One region of the Pseudonocardia sp. HH130629-09 genome, then DNA from elsewhere that is predicted to be linked to it. Evidence: predicted binding sites of a transcription regulator. Region 1 holds the regulator's gene; the other holds the start of a gene.

The links. The regulator LexA, encoded in region 1, represses DNA repair genes until DNA is damaged. The targets are predictions, from matches to a motif close to CGAACACGTGTTCG.
Region 2: the regulator LexA is predicted to act here: its motif matches at 2,460-2,473, upstream of uvrA (excinuclease ABC subunit UvrA).

Annotation. Positions count from the first base shown of each region.
Region 1 is NZ_CP011868.1:1,317,289-1,324,359, reverse strand. It holds gene XF36_RS05925 (vitamin B12-dependent ribonucleotide reductase) at 1-1,206, opposite strand, end outside; gene nrdR (transcriptional regulator NrdR) at 1,349-1,840, opposite strand; gene XF36_RS05915 (hypothetical protein) at 2,466-3,182, opposite strand; gene XF36_RS31345 (hypothetical protein) at 3,346-3,570, opposite strand; gene lexA (transcriptional repressor LexA) at 3,812-4,570, shown strand; gene XF36_RS05900 (hypothetical protein) at 4,600-5,664, opposite strand; gene hflX (GTPase HflX) at 5,700-7,071, opposite strand, start outside.
Region 2 is NZ_CP011868.1:3,103,682-3,110,752, forward strand. It holds gene uvrA (excinuclease ABC subunit UvrA) at 1-2,186, opposite strand, end outside; gene XF36_RS14220 (MBL fold metallo-hydrolase) at 2,554-3,228, shown strand; partial or broken gene XF36_RS14225 (helix-turn-helix domain-containing protein) at 3,238-4,074, opposite strand; gene XF36_RS14230 (DUF2000 domain-containing protein) at 4,125-4,568, shown strand; gene XF36_RS14235 (hypothetical protein) at 4,543-4,842, opposite strand; gene XF36_RS14240 (MFS transporter) at 4,860-6,233, opposite strand; gene XF36_RS14245 (hypothetical protein) at 6,455-7,071, shown strand, end outside.

The DNA of each region.
Region 1 (7,071 bases):
GGAGTCGAGGAACTTCAGCAGGTTCAGCGACGCCAGGTTGCAGCTGGAGTTGTCCAGGTGCATGTACTCCGAGCACGGGTTCGACGCGCTGATGCGGCCGGACTCCGGGGTCGTGTGCCAGTCGTTGATCGTGCCGTCGTACTGGATGCCCGGGTCGGCGCAGTTCCAGGCCGCCTCGGCGATGCCGCGGAAGAGCCTGCGGGCGTCGACGCGCTCGATGACCTCACCGGTCATCCGGGCACGCAGACCGAAGTCGGTGCCCTCCTCGACCGCGCGCATGAACTCGTCGGTGACGCGGACGGAGTTGTTGGCGTTCTGGTACTGCACCGAGGTGATGTCGGAGCCGCCCAGGTCCATGTCGAAGCCGGCGTCGCGCAGGACGCGGACCTTGGCCTCCTCCTTGGCCTTGGTCTCGACGAACTCCTCGATGTCGGGGTGGTCGACGTCGAGGACGACCATCTTCGCCGCGCGCCGCGTGGCGCCGCCGGACTTGATGGTGCCCGCGGAGGCGTCGGCACCGCGCATGAACGAGACCGGGCCCGAGGCGGTGCCGCCCGAGGACAGCAGCTCCTTCGACGACCGGATGCGCGAGAGGTTCAGGCCGGCACCGGAGCCGCCCTTGAAGATCAGGCCCTCCTCGCGGTACCAGTTCAGGATCGACTCCATGGTGTCGTCGACCGAGAGGATGAAGCAGGCGCTGACCTGCTGCGGGCTGGCGGTGCCGACGTTGAACCACACCGGCGAGTTGAAGCTGAACACCTGGTGGATCAGCATCCAGGTCAGCTCGTGGTCGAAGATCTCGGCGTCGCCCTCGGTGGCGAAGTAGCCGTGCTCCAGACCGGCCCGCTTGTAGGTGCCGACGACCCGCTCGACGAGCTGCTTCAGGCTCGACTCACGGGTGTCCGAGCCCACCGCACCGCGGAAGTACTTGCTGGTGACGATGTTGGTGGCGTTGACCGACCAGCTGCGCGGGAACTCGACGCCGCGCTGCTCGAAGTTGACCGTGCCGTCGCGCCAGTTGGTCATGACGACGTCGCGGCGCTCCCACTCCACCTCCTCGTAGGGGTGGACCCCTTCGGTGGTGAAGACACGCTGGACGGTCAGGCCGGGCGCGCGCTTGGCGCCGGTCTTCCCGCGGCTGCGCGCCGGCTTGATAGCCGCGCTCTCACCGGTGTCTGTCGTCGGGCCCCCGACGGTCTCGGTCATGCATGCCTCCGCACTTGTCACCGTGTACCACCCGCGCGCTGGGGTGCGCGGACGGTCTTCCCCTCCGGTACGACCTGCGACGACGGCCGGTACCGGTCGCCCCCTCGCGGGGGTGCGCGCCGGATCCGTGCCGCCGAGCGGCTCACCCGTCCCGGTTGTGGCCGGCCTCGTCGTCGGCTGCTTCCCCGGCAGCCGCGGACCGCAGGTCGGCGATCTCCTTCTCGAAGTCCTCGATGGACGAGAAGGAGCGATAAACGCTCGCAAATCTCAGGTACGCGACCTCGTCGAGCTCACGCAGCGGCCCGAGGATCGCCAGTCCGACCTCGTGGCTGGGAAGCTCCGCCGCCCCGCGTGCCCGCACGGTCTCCTCGACCCGGTGGGCGAGCTGCTGCAGGTCGTCCTCGTCGACCGGCCGGCCCTGGCACGCCCGCCGAACCCCGCTGACGACCTTCTGTCGACTGAAGGGCTCGGTCACCCCGCTGCGCTTGACGACGGCGAGCACGGCCTCCTCGACCGTGGTGAACCGTCGTCCGCACGAGGTGCAGGACCGGCGCCGGCGGGTGCAGGTCCCGTCGTCGGCGGTCCGTGAGTCGATCACGCGGGAGTCCGGGTGCCGGCAGAACGGGCAGCGCATGGACGCTCACACCCTCTCCCGTAACGTTCCGGAAACTCTCCGCAGTGATCCATCCCCCCAACCAGTGGCGGAACAACGTCAATGTAACCCCTACATCTAGGGGTCCGCCATCCCGGGGCCCACGCCGCGCCGAGCTTCGCCCGATCGGGATCCGAGCCTTGCACACCACGTTCCGCGACCGGCTCGTCGCCGACGATCATGGAGGGGGACATCGGCGCTGGTGGCGCCGAGGAACGTCACGCGCGGCGCCGTCCGTCGCGCCGCGGGGACCGCGACCGGCGGCACCCGATGCGGGGACACGCCCGGCGGACGCGCCCGGCGGCACGCCGCCGACGATCCGGCGACATCCCGGCGACCGCCGCCCGACGTCCGCGTGCCGGCCCAGCGCACGCCATCACCCGATGCGACGCCGGCACGGCGCCGGATCGCTCCACACCGTCACCGCACCGCCACCGCTGTGACCACGGTTGCCGCGCCGGCACCGCACCACGGCACGCCCGACCGGCTCCGCCCCGGGAGCCCGACACGTCGGCACCGCACCCCTGCACACCCCGGGCCGGGCACGCCGGCACCACTCCGTGCCACGGGCCTGGCCCACCGGGACCGCACCGCGACCCGACCCGCCTCAGCGCACGGCACCGACCGACGGAACGGCGGCCGCGGGGGCGTTCCAGCCCGCCGCCGCGTCGCCCAGCAACCCGAGCGCCACCACCGCGGTCGTGGCGCACAGCAGCACCGCGACCCCGGTCAGGAACCGCTCCAGGCGCCCGCGGACCCGGCTGCGGGCCGGGCGGGGGCGGGCCGGGACCAGGCAACGCCGGTCCAGCGGACGGACCGTGCGCGGCGCCGGCACGGCCACCGACCGCGGACCGGACGGCGCCGCGACCCGGGCGGGCCGCACCAGGGTCGCCGTGGAGCCTGGCGCCGAGGTGGTACAGCGGGGCGTCCGGACCGCGACGTTCGGACCACCGGTGACGCCACGCGGGACCGCCGGATCGGCCGGTGCCGCGGTCCGGGCCGCACGCCCGGGAACTGTCGGACCGGGCGCCGTCGGACCGGACGTCGGAACACCGGGCGCCGTGGCGCGCCGGGAACGGGCAGCGGGGTGCCGTGCAACCGACTTGGTCAGTGCGCGCTCCCGTGCACCGTGGGCGGCCCACCGGTGCGCGGCGCGCGCGACGGCCGACGAGCCGGCACCGGCCGGACCGGCCACACCCTCCGCGGCCCGCACCCGCTCCCGGGCGGCGCGCCGGGCGCGCGAGGTGGGAGTGCCGGGCGCGGGGGCACCGGTCAGGCAGCCGACCGGGCCGTGGTCGCGGATCCGCTCGTCGAACTCTCGCATGGCTCCTCCTGCCGTCGGACCACCCGGCCCCCGGGCGGTCTCGTCTCCCCCGCTCCCGACCGGCCCTTCCCTGAGCCCGGTCGAACGGGCGTACGAGCGGTGTAGCACCCGACACCGACAACAACCGCGTCTCCGCAGTTCACCGCCCGTGCCGGAGACGCTCTCAGCGTGGCGCGCCGACCGCGGGCGGCACGGCCGGGCCGTGGGCGGCGACGTCGGCGACCACCCCGAGCGCGACGACCGCGGCCGCCGAGGCGAGCAGGACACTCACCGCCGCCACCACGCGGCGCACGGGACCCGGTGCCGGGACCGCCCGCACCACGTCGGCCGCGGGGCCGACCGCAGCCCGTCCGATGACCGTCATGCCCCCGATGACCGCTGCGTCCACGATCGCCACCCCCACTGCCGCTCCCGCTGCCGGTCGCCCCGCGCGGCCGGACGGCGACGCGGACGGCATCCGATCGAACCAGAACGATCGAACCGGTGTTCGATCGAACGCCTGTGCGATGTTCTACCACCACGACCCGACGGAATCCACGACACGCCCGGGCGACTTCGAACGCATGTTTGGCGAACGGGCCCGCGACGGCTAGGGTCGTCGCCGTAAGTACCCCGAGGAGGCGAATGCGATGGCAGCGGACGACACCGGACACGGTGGTCCCGGCGTGACCGGCACCGCCGCGGACCGGGGATCCGCGACGGTCCGGGAGTTCCCCGACCCCGCGACCGACACCCGCGGCCTGACCCCGCGGCAGAAGAAGGTCCTGGCCGTCATCCGGGACTGGGTGGACCGGTACGGCTACCCGCCCAGCGTCCGCGAGATCGGTGACGCGGTGGGCCTCACGTCCACCTCGTCGGTGCACCACCAGCTCCGGACCCTGGAGCGCAAGGGCTTCCTCCGGCGCGACCCGAACCGCACCCGCGCGGTCGACGTCCGCAGCCCGGAGCAGATCGCCGGCACCGACGGGTCGGACTCCGACGCCGACACGGCCGAGCTGCGTTCCGCGCGGCCGGCGCCGGCGTTCGTGCCGCTCATCGGCGACATCGCCGCCGGTGGCCCGATCCTGGCCGAGCAGGCCGTGCAGGACGTGTTCCCGCTGCCGCGTGAGATCGTCGGCGAGGGCACTCTGTTCCTGCTCAACGTCAAGGGCGACTCGATGGTCGACGCCGCGATCACCGACGGCGACTGGGTCGTCGTGCGCCAGCAGCCGGTGGCCGAGCAGGGCGAGATCGTGGCCGCGATGATCGACGGCGAGGCGACGGTCAAGACGTTCCGCCGCAAGGACGGGCACATCTGGCTGATGCCGGCGAACGCCGCCTACGATCCGATCCCGGGTGACGACGCGTCGATCCTCGGCCGCGTCGTGGCGGTCCTGCGCCGCCTCTGACCTCCTCAAGCGGCGCCCGGTTCCCGCGGTCAGCGGGACCGGCGGCGCCGTCCGTGCAGGGACATCGCGACGGCACCGGTCACCAGCAGCACTGCGAGCACCGCGGCCCCGCCCGCGGCGGGCAGCCACGACGGGTACGTGCGGTACTCCGGCACCTCGGCGGGCTGGGCCACGACGGGTGCCTGCGGGCCGGTCGCCGCGGGCACCGCGCCCGGGACGACGGTGATCGCCGCCGCGGTCAGGCCCCGGGCCTCGCTGCCGGAGTGCAGTGCACCCCGGCCGTCCGGGGCGATCGCCTCGCCCTGGGCCTCGTCCGGCAACGGCACCGGCAGCGGTGCCCCGCCCAGCGCCGCGACCAGCACGTCGGCCGTCGCCGGTCCGCCGACGGGCAGCGGGAACACCCAGGCGTCGGTGTAGGTCCGCAGCACGGCGGCGCGTCCGCCGTCGGCCCCGGCCGGTGAGACCCCGCCGCCGGTGATCGTGCGGGACCCGGCGGCCCCGAGCGGCCCGCCGCCGGTGCCCGACCAGGGCAGCACGACCTGTGCCACCCGGCGCAGCGGGACCGGGCCCCCGCCCTCGCGCAGCGGTGCGTCGGGTCGGTACACCCCGGCGGCCCCGGTGGTCTTGTCGACCAGCAGGGGCACGCCGTCGTCGCCGACCAGCAGCGCCTCGACGTCGCGCGGACCGTCGGGGTGGACCAGGTCGTACACGCGTGGGGGCCCGGCCGGGGGCAGCACGACGAGCCTGACCGAGCCACGCTGTGCCCCGTTGTCACCGGTGTCGGCGAGCCAGAGTTCCCCGCCCGGTCCGAGCCCGAGGTCCTCGACGTCGGTGACCGGGACGTCGGCCTGCCGGGTACCGGTGACCGCGCAGCCAGACGGGTCCAGGGTGAACGTCCGCGCGGCCCCCCCGCCGTCGACGATCGCGTGGTAGCGCTGCGGGGCTCCGCCGGGCGCGCCCTCGGCGACCAGCCCGGACAGCTCCGCCAGCCGCGGGTCGTCGACGGTGCAGACCGGGTGCGCCCCGGGCGGCGGCGCGGCCGCACCCGTGAGCGCACCGGTCAGGCAGAGGACCGTGGTCAGGCGACGGGCCACGACCCCCGGACGCGGTGGCCCACCCGGCCGCCCACTCAGTGGCCCGCTGCCGTCGCCGGCAGGTCGGCGCCGGTCCCGGTCGGGACGGCAGAGCCCGCCACCGCGAACGGCAGCACCGCGGTGCCCAGCTCCGGCTTCACCCGCGCCCGGATCCGGGTGCCGTCGGCGGTGTGGGACTCGGCGAGGATCTCGCCGTCGTCGTGCAGCCGCGCGACCAGCGCACCCTCGGTGTAGGGCAGCAGGAGGTCGACCTCGTAGTCCGGGCGCGGCAGGCGCTCGGCGATGTGCTCGCGGAGCCGGTCGATCCCGGTGCCGCTGTGTGCCGAGACGAACACGGCGTCCGGCTGGGCGTGCCGCAGCCGGGCCAGCGCGAGGTCACCGGCCGCGTCGATCTTGTTGATCACGAGCAGCTCGGGGGGCATCGTGTCGCCCGCGGCCTCCCCCACCTCGACGAGCACCTGCCGGACCGCGGCGATCTGGTCGTCGGGCAGCGGGTCGGACCCGTCGACGACGTGCACCAGCAGGTCGGCCCGGGCGGCCTCCTCCAGCGTGGAGCGGAACGCCTCGACGAGCTGGTGCGGCAGGTGCCGCACGAACCCGACGGTGTCGGTGAGGGTGTAGTCGTGCCCGTCGGGCGTCTGTGCCTTGCGGGTGGTCGGGTCCAGCGTCGCGAACAGCGCGTCCTGCACCAGCACCCCGGCGTCGGTGAGCTGGTTGAGCAGGCTCGACTTGCCCGCGTTGGTGTAGCCGACGATCGCGACCGAGGGGATCTCGTTGCGGCGACGGCTGCCGCGCTGGGTCTCGCGGACCTGGCGCATCGCACCGATCTCGCGGCGCAGCTTCGACATCCGCGCACGGATGCGGCGCCGGTCCAGCTCGATCTTCGTCTCACCGGGGCCACGGCCACCGATACCGACACCGCCCGCGGCCCGGCCACCGACCTGCCGGGACAGCGCCTCGCCCCAGCCGCGCAGCCGCGGCAGCAGGTAGGACAGCTGCGCGAGCTCGACCTGGGCCTTGCCGTCCCGGGAGCGGGCGTGCTGGGCGAAGATGTCGAGGATCAGCGCGGTCCGGTCGATGACCTTGACCTTGAGCCGCTCCTCCAGCTGACGGAGCTGGCCGGGTGACAGCTCGCCGTCGCAGATCACGGTGTCGGCGCCGGTGGCGCGGACGACCCCGAGCAGCTCCTCGACCTTGCCGGAGCCGATGAACGTGGCCGGGTCCGGGCTGGAGCGGCGCTGCACGAGGCCGTCCATCACCTCGGAACCGGCGGTCTCGGCGAGGCGGGCCAGCTCGGTCATCGAGTTGTCGGCCTGCTCGGCCGTGCCCTCGGTCCAGACGCCGACGAGCACGACCCGCTCCAGCTGGAGCTTGCGGTACTCGACCTCGGTGATGTCGGTGAGCTCG
Region 2 (7,071 bases), 1.8 Mb from region 1:
ACCTTGTCCCACACGCCGGTGTAGGTCGCCGGGTTGGACCGCGGGGTCCGCCCGATCGGCGACTGGTCGACCCGGACGAGCTTGTCGAGCTCGTCGACGCCGTTGATCCGGGTGTGTCTGCCGGGGACCTGGCGGGCGCCGTTGAGCCGGTTCGCCAGCACCGTGGCGAGGATGTCGTTGATCAGCGTCGACTTGCCGGACCCGGAGACCCCGGTGATCGACACCAGGCCGCCGAGCGGGATGTCGACGTCGATGCCGCGCAGGTTGTGCTCCCGCGCGCCGACGATGGTCAGCCTGCGGTCGTGGTCGAGCACCCGCCGCTCGGGCAGCGGGATCGACTTGCGCCCGGACAGGTAGGCGCCGGTCAGCGAGGTGTCGTGCGACTCCAGGTCGGCGATGGTGCCCGAGTGCACGACGCGGCCGCCGTGCTCGCCTGCGCCGGGGCCGATGTCCACCGCCCAGTCCGAGGCGCGGATGGTGTCCTCGTCGTGCTCGACGACGATCAGCGTGTTCCCCAGCTCCTTGAGCCGGGTCAACGTGTCGATCAGCCGCCGGTTGTCGCGCTGGTGCAGCCCGATCGACGGCTCGTCGAGCACGTAGAGGACCCCGACCAGACCGGAGCCGATCTGGGTGGCCAGCCGGATGCGCTGCGCCTCGCCACCGGACAGCGTGCCCGCGGCACGGTCCAGCGACAGGTAGTCCAGCCCGACGTCGAGCAGGAAGCCCAGCCGGGCCTGCACCTCCTTGAGCACCGCACCGGCGATCATCGCCTGCCGGTCGTCGAGCACCATGCCGTTCAGGAACTGTGAGCACTCGGCCACCGACATGTTCGACACCTGCGCGATCGACCGCTCCCCCAGGTCGCGGTGCGGCAGGGTCACCGACAGCACCTCGGGACGCAGCCGGGCGCCGTTGCACGCCGGGCAGGGGATGTCGCGCATGTAGCCCTCGTAGCGCTCCCGCTGCGACTCGGACTCGGTCTGCTCCAGGCGACGCTCGAGGAACGGCATCACGCCCTCGAAGTTGGCGTAGTACGAGCGCTCGCGACCGTAGCAGTTGCGGTAGCGCACGTGGACCTGGTCGTCGCTGCCGTGCAGGACCGCCTTCTGCGCGGCCGCAGGGAGCTTGCGCCAGGGGGTGTCCATCCGGAACCCGACCGCGGTGGCCAGACCGGACAGCAGCCGGCCGAAGTACTCCGCGTTGTGCCCGGACGACCATGGCGCGATGGCGCCGTCGCCGAGGGACAGGTCCGGGTCGGGGACGACCAGCTCCGGGTCGACCTCCTTCTTGATGCCGATGCCGGAGCAGGCCGGGCAGGCGCCGTAGGGCGAGTTGAAGGAGAAGGTGCGGGGCTCGAGGTCGTCGACGGCGAGGGTGTGCCCGTTCGGGCAGGCCATCTTCTCGGAGAAGCGGCGCTCGCGCTGCGGGTCGTCGTCGGGCAGGTCCACGAAGTCCAGCACGACCAGGCCGTCGGCCAGCCGCAGCGCGGTCTCCACCGAGTCGGTGAGGCGCTGCTTGGCCGTCGCCTTCACCGAGAGCCGGTCGACGACGACGGCGATGTCGTGCTTCTCCTGCTTCTTCAGCTTCGGCGGGTCCGACAGCGGGTGGACCGTGCCGTCGACGAGGACGCGCGAGTAGCCCTGGGCCTGCAGGTTCCCGAACAGGTCGACGAACTCGCCCTTGCGGGTCCGCACGACCGGCGCGAGCACCTGGAAGCGGCTGCCCTGCTCCATCTCCAGCACCTGGTCGACGATCTGCTGCGGGGTCTGCTTCTCGATCCGCTCGCCGCAGGTCGGGCAGTGCGGGATGCCGGCGCGCGCGTAGAGCAGCCGTAGGTAGTCGTGGATCTCGGTGATCGTGCCGACCGTCGAGCGCGGGTTGCGGTTGGTCGACTTCTGGTCGATCGAGACCGCCGGGGACAGTCCCTCGATGAAGTCCACGTCGGGCTTGTCCATCTGCCCGAGGAACTGGCGCGCGTACGCCGAGAGGGACTCGACGTAGCGCCGCTGCCCCTCGGCGAAGATGGTGTCGAACGCGAGGCTGGACTTGCCGGACCCGGACAGCCCGGTGAAGACGATCATGCTGTCGCGGGGCAGGTCGATGTCGATGCCCTGCAGGTTGTGCTCGCGCGCGCCGCGCACGACCAGCTTCGGCCCCTCCGGAACCGGCGACGCGCCCGGGGACAGGGCGGTGCCGGCGTCGCGGCGGTCGGTGCTGTGGTCGCTCACGTTGCGCGCCTCCTGGGGTGGCGGTGCCGTCCGGGTCGGACCCGGTTGTGACGCCCGCGGGCTGACGGACATTCCCGGACCGGGCGCCCGTGGCCGGTGAGGTTCGTCCCCTCGTCCGCCGTCGATGCTAGGTGCGACCCCCGACAAGAACCCGGTGAGCGGGGCCCGGCGGTGGTCCGGCGCGGTGGATGCACCTCGGTACGCGCCGGTCGGTCCACCGCGCACGGTACTCGCACGCCTGTTCGATCCGTCAGCGGCCCCGTGCGTGCGACCGGCGGGTTCTCCCCACCGCGGGATGTCGGGACGGGCCGCTACCCTCCCGCTCGTGGACGTCCTGGAGAACTACACCGGTCACACCGAGCCGGGCGGCGCGGCCATCCGCCGCGACCTGGAGCGGCTGAGCATCAGCAAGATCTCGGTCGGCGAGATGGACAACAACGCCTACCTGCTCGTGTGCAAGCAGAGCAACGAGGCGCTGCTGATCGACGCGGCGGCCGAGCCGACCCGCATTGCCGACCTCATCGGCGCCGCGGACGAGCGCCCGGACCTGCGCCACCTGGTCACCACCCACCGCCACGCCGACCACTGGCAGGCGCTGGGCGCGATCGCGGGCATGTTCGAGCCGCGGCTGATCGCCCACCCGCTGGACGCCCCGGAGCTCCCCGCCCCGATGGACGAGTTCGTCGAGCACGGCGACACGATCGCCTTCGGTGAGATCGAGCTGGAGGTCATCCACCTGCGCGGGCACACGCCGGGCTCGGTGGCGCTGCTCTACCGCGGGGAGGACCGGCCGCACCTGTTCACCGGGGACAGCCTGTTCCCTGGCGGTCCGGGCAAGACCTGGTCGGCGGAGGACAACGCGCAGCTGATCAGTGACCTCGAGGAGCGGGTGTTCGACCGGCTCGACGACGACACCTGGTTCTACCCGGGCCACGGTGACGACTCGACGCTCGGGGCGGAGCGGCCGAGCATCCCCGAGTGGCGGTCACGGGGCTGGTGACCCTCGGCGTCACGCCGGGCCGCTGCGGGCGTAGCGGCCGGGCGTGACGCCGACCAGCCGCACGAACCGGCGGTGCAGGTGGGCCTGGTCGTGGAACCCCACCGCCGCGGCGGCCGCGGCCGGCGGCGTCCCGTCCAGCAGCAGTGACCGCGCCCGCTCGACGCGGCGGGCGTCGAGGTAGCGGTGCGGCGGAAGCCCGAAGCGGCGCGAGAAGGTGCGGACCAGGTGGCCGGGGTGGGAGTGCAGCAGGCGCCCGGCCTCGGCGAGGGTCACACCGTCGACGAGCCGGGAGTCGAGCAGGTCCCGCAGCCGGCCGGCCAGGTCCGTCGGCGGCGCCGAGGCGGGCCCGGCGGTCGGGTCCAGGTGCCGGGCGAGACGTTCGGCGACGAGCGCGAGGCGGCTCTCGGCGTGCAGCTCCTCCCCGGCACCGCCAGCGCGCGGTGCATCTCGTCGAGCCCGCGGCGCAGGAGGGGGTCGGCCACCCCCCGGCCGGTCGACCGCGGGGCCGACCAGCCCGTCCGTCCCGGACACGCCCGGGTCGGGGGCGGCGGGGTCGAGGTAGAGGACCCGTTTGCGGAAACCGGAGCCGCCCGCCGCGCGTCCGTCGTGCGCGACCAGCGGCGGCAGCAGCGTCACCGGGGCCTCCTCGGTCCCGTGCGGTCGCCGGTCCAGGTCGTAGCGCACGGCGCCGTCGTCGACGATCAGGACCGTCCACGTGGAGTGCGCGTGCAGCGGGTACCGGTGCCGGACGAAGCGCGCGTGCAGCACCTCCGTGATTCCCGGCACGCGCTGCGGCCGCCAGGCGGTTACGGCCTCGCCCGCCGCCCGCGAACCGGTTCCGGACATGTGCGGAACGTACGAGAGTGCAGGGGTCCTGCCGCCCGAGGATCGACGGCGTGACCGACACCGCCCTGCTCCCCGCCTCCTCCGATCGCCCCGCCACCAAGATCGCCGTCGTGCTGCGTGACGACCTGCTCGGCTGGCAGGTCGCGAACGTGACCGCCTTCCTCGCCGCCGGGGTCGCCGCGGGTGTCCCCGAGCTGATCGGCGAGCCCTACACCGACGCCGACGGCACCGCCTACCTGCCGACCCTCGGTCTGCCGGAGCTCGTGCGCGCCGGGGACGCGACGACGCTCGCGACCTGCCGGGCCCGGGCGGTCGGCCGCGGACTGCCGGTGGCGGTGTTCACCTCCGCGATGTTCGGCACCGGCAACGACCACGACGACCGTGCGGAGGTCGCGGCGGCCCGGGCCGAGGAGCTCGACCTGGTCGGGCTGGCGCTGCACGGGCCGCGCAACGCCGTCGACACGATCCTCAAGGGGACGACGGCCCATCCGTGACGGCCGGTGCGGCCAGCCCGGCGTCGTCGAACAGCTCCCGCCAGCGCGCCGCCGGGAGCCGGTCCAGAGGCCGGTCGGCCGACGCCCACGCCGCGGCGACCGCGTCGGGCAGCAGGTCCGCGCCGACCAGCCCGGCATCGGTGAGCTCGGCGAGCAGCTGCGGCACGCGGTGCCCGCCCACCCGGGCGACGGCGGCGTCCCAGTCGGCGCGGGTGAGCGGGCGGTCGCGGTCGAGCAGCGCGTTGACGGTGATCTCGTACAGGGCCTGGCTCACGCCGCCAGGATGCCCCCTCAGCCCAGCTCCTCCAGCGCGAGCCCGGTGGAGCGCGGGCCGAGCAGGCCGACGTCGAGGCAGAGCAGCACGATGAGCCCCGCGGCGCCGCCGAACACCGCGACCGGACCGGCCGTGGCCAGCAGCGGGACGGCGACGAACGGGAGGAACGCCGACGTCGCGCGGGACAGCGAGTAGGCGATCCCGCCCGCGGTGGAGCGGATCGTCGTCGGGAAGATCTCGGCCTGGTAGATGTGGAACGCGTTGGAGAACACGTTGCTCACCCCGGTCAGCGCGAACCCGGAGCCGACGATCACCAGGGGGGTCGCCCCGGCCGCGAACACGATGCCGAGCACTCCGATCGCCAGCGCCGAGGCGATGATCAGCCACTTCCGTTCGAACCGTTCGACCAGCGGGACGGAGGCGAGCGAGCCCAGCGGGTACCCGGCGAAGCTCAGCGCGGCGTAGCCGAGGGACTCGGTGATGTCGAAGCCCTTGGCCACCAGGACCAGTGGCGCGAGCGTGCCGAAACCGTAGTAGGCGACGGTCTGGAGCACCTGGAAGATCAGGAGCATCACCGTGCGGGTGCGGTAGACCCCGCTGAACGCGATCCGCAGCACCGCGACGGTCGAGCCGGCCCGCGGCTCCCCCGAGTCGGCCGTGGACACCTCCCCCTCGACCGGGGCGCCGGCCCGCCGGGCCACGTCCGCCGCGACGGCGGCGGCCTCCTCGCGCCGCCCGTGGGCGACCAGCCAGCGCGGGGACTCGGGCAGCACGCGGCGCAGCACCAGTACGAAGAACGCGCCCAGCCCCCCGGCGACGAGCAGCCAGCGCCAGCCGTCGACGCCCGCGATGGACTGCGCCGCGACGAGCCGGCCGCCGAGCAGCGCGGCCACCGGCACCCCGAGGAAGCCGACGGTGTACGCCCACGCCGTCCAGCGGCCGCGTACCCGCCGGGGCAGGAACTCGGCCAGGTAGGTGTCGACGAGCACCAGCTCGGCGCCCAGCCCGAGGCCCGCGAGGAAGCGCAGGACGAGGAAGGTCTCCAGGTTCGGCGAGAACGCCGCCGCCACGGAGAACAGCGAGTAGGTGAGCAGGTTCAGCAGGAACACGGTGCGCCTGCCGAACCGGTCGGCCGCGATCGACAGCAGGACCGCGCCGACGAACATCCCGAGGAAGCCCGACGACACCACCGCCGCCTTGCCGGCCGAGCCGAGTGCCCACTCGCGGGCCAGGATCGGGGCCAGCACGCCACCGAGGAACACCTCGTACAGGTCGAAGAACGACCCGATCCCCACCAGGACGACGAGCCGTCGGTGCCATCCCGACAGCGGCAGCGACTCCAGCACCGCCGCGGGTCCGCTCGTGGCCGTCCCGGGCCGGGCCTCCGTCATCGCTGCCCCCTCACCGTCGTTGGCCTTGCTCACCATTGCACATTGCAACGCCGTCGTGCGGTGACCGGTACAGGACGGGCGGCGTCCGGCAGGACCGCCGGGAGCAGCACGACCCACGGTGGCCGTGCACGGACGGTCACCGAGACGAGGCGACCGGCCGCCGTGACTGCCCCGAACGGCCGCTGTCCGGGGATGGTCGGCCCGCTTAGCGTCCCGGACCGATGAGCGCTCCCCACGCCGACGACCGCACCCCCGCGCGCCCGGACGGCCGCCGCAACGGGCATCCGACGACGCTGCTGACCGGCGCCGCGCCCGCCGACGGCCTCCCGGCCCCCGGTACCGCCGCACCCACGACCGGGCCGGGCACACCCGGTCCCGTCCCCGCCCCGCGCGCCGGGGGCTGGACCGGGGACCGTGCCGGGACGCAGCGGGAACCCGCGCCGGAGCCGACCGAGCTGACCGGACCGGTCGACGCCCGGAACCGGCCGGGCCCGCGGACCCCGCCGCTGCCCTGGCCCGCCGTCCCGGCCGAGGAGCGGCCGGTGGGCGGGGTCCCGGCGCAGCGGACCGGGCCGGCCGTGGGCGCGCAGGCTCCGTGGACCGCAGGTCCGGTTCCGGGGCCCGGCCGCGCCCCGTTCCCGACCGCGCCCTGGGCGGTGCCGCTCCAGGGCGGCCCGGTCCAGAGCGGCCCAGTTCAGAGCGGCCCGGTCCAGGCCGGGTCGCGCGCCGCCGCGCCCGTGCCGGTCGTGTACCCGCCCGGCCACGCTGCGTCCGGGACCCCGGCCGGACGGTGGGACGCCCTGCGCGACCGGCTGTCCGCGGCCCGGCTGCCCGACGG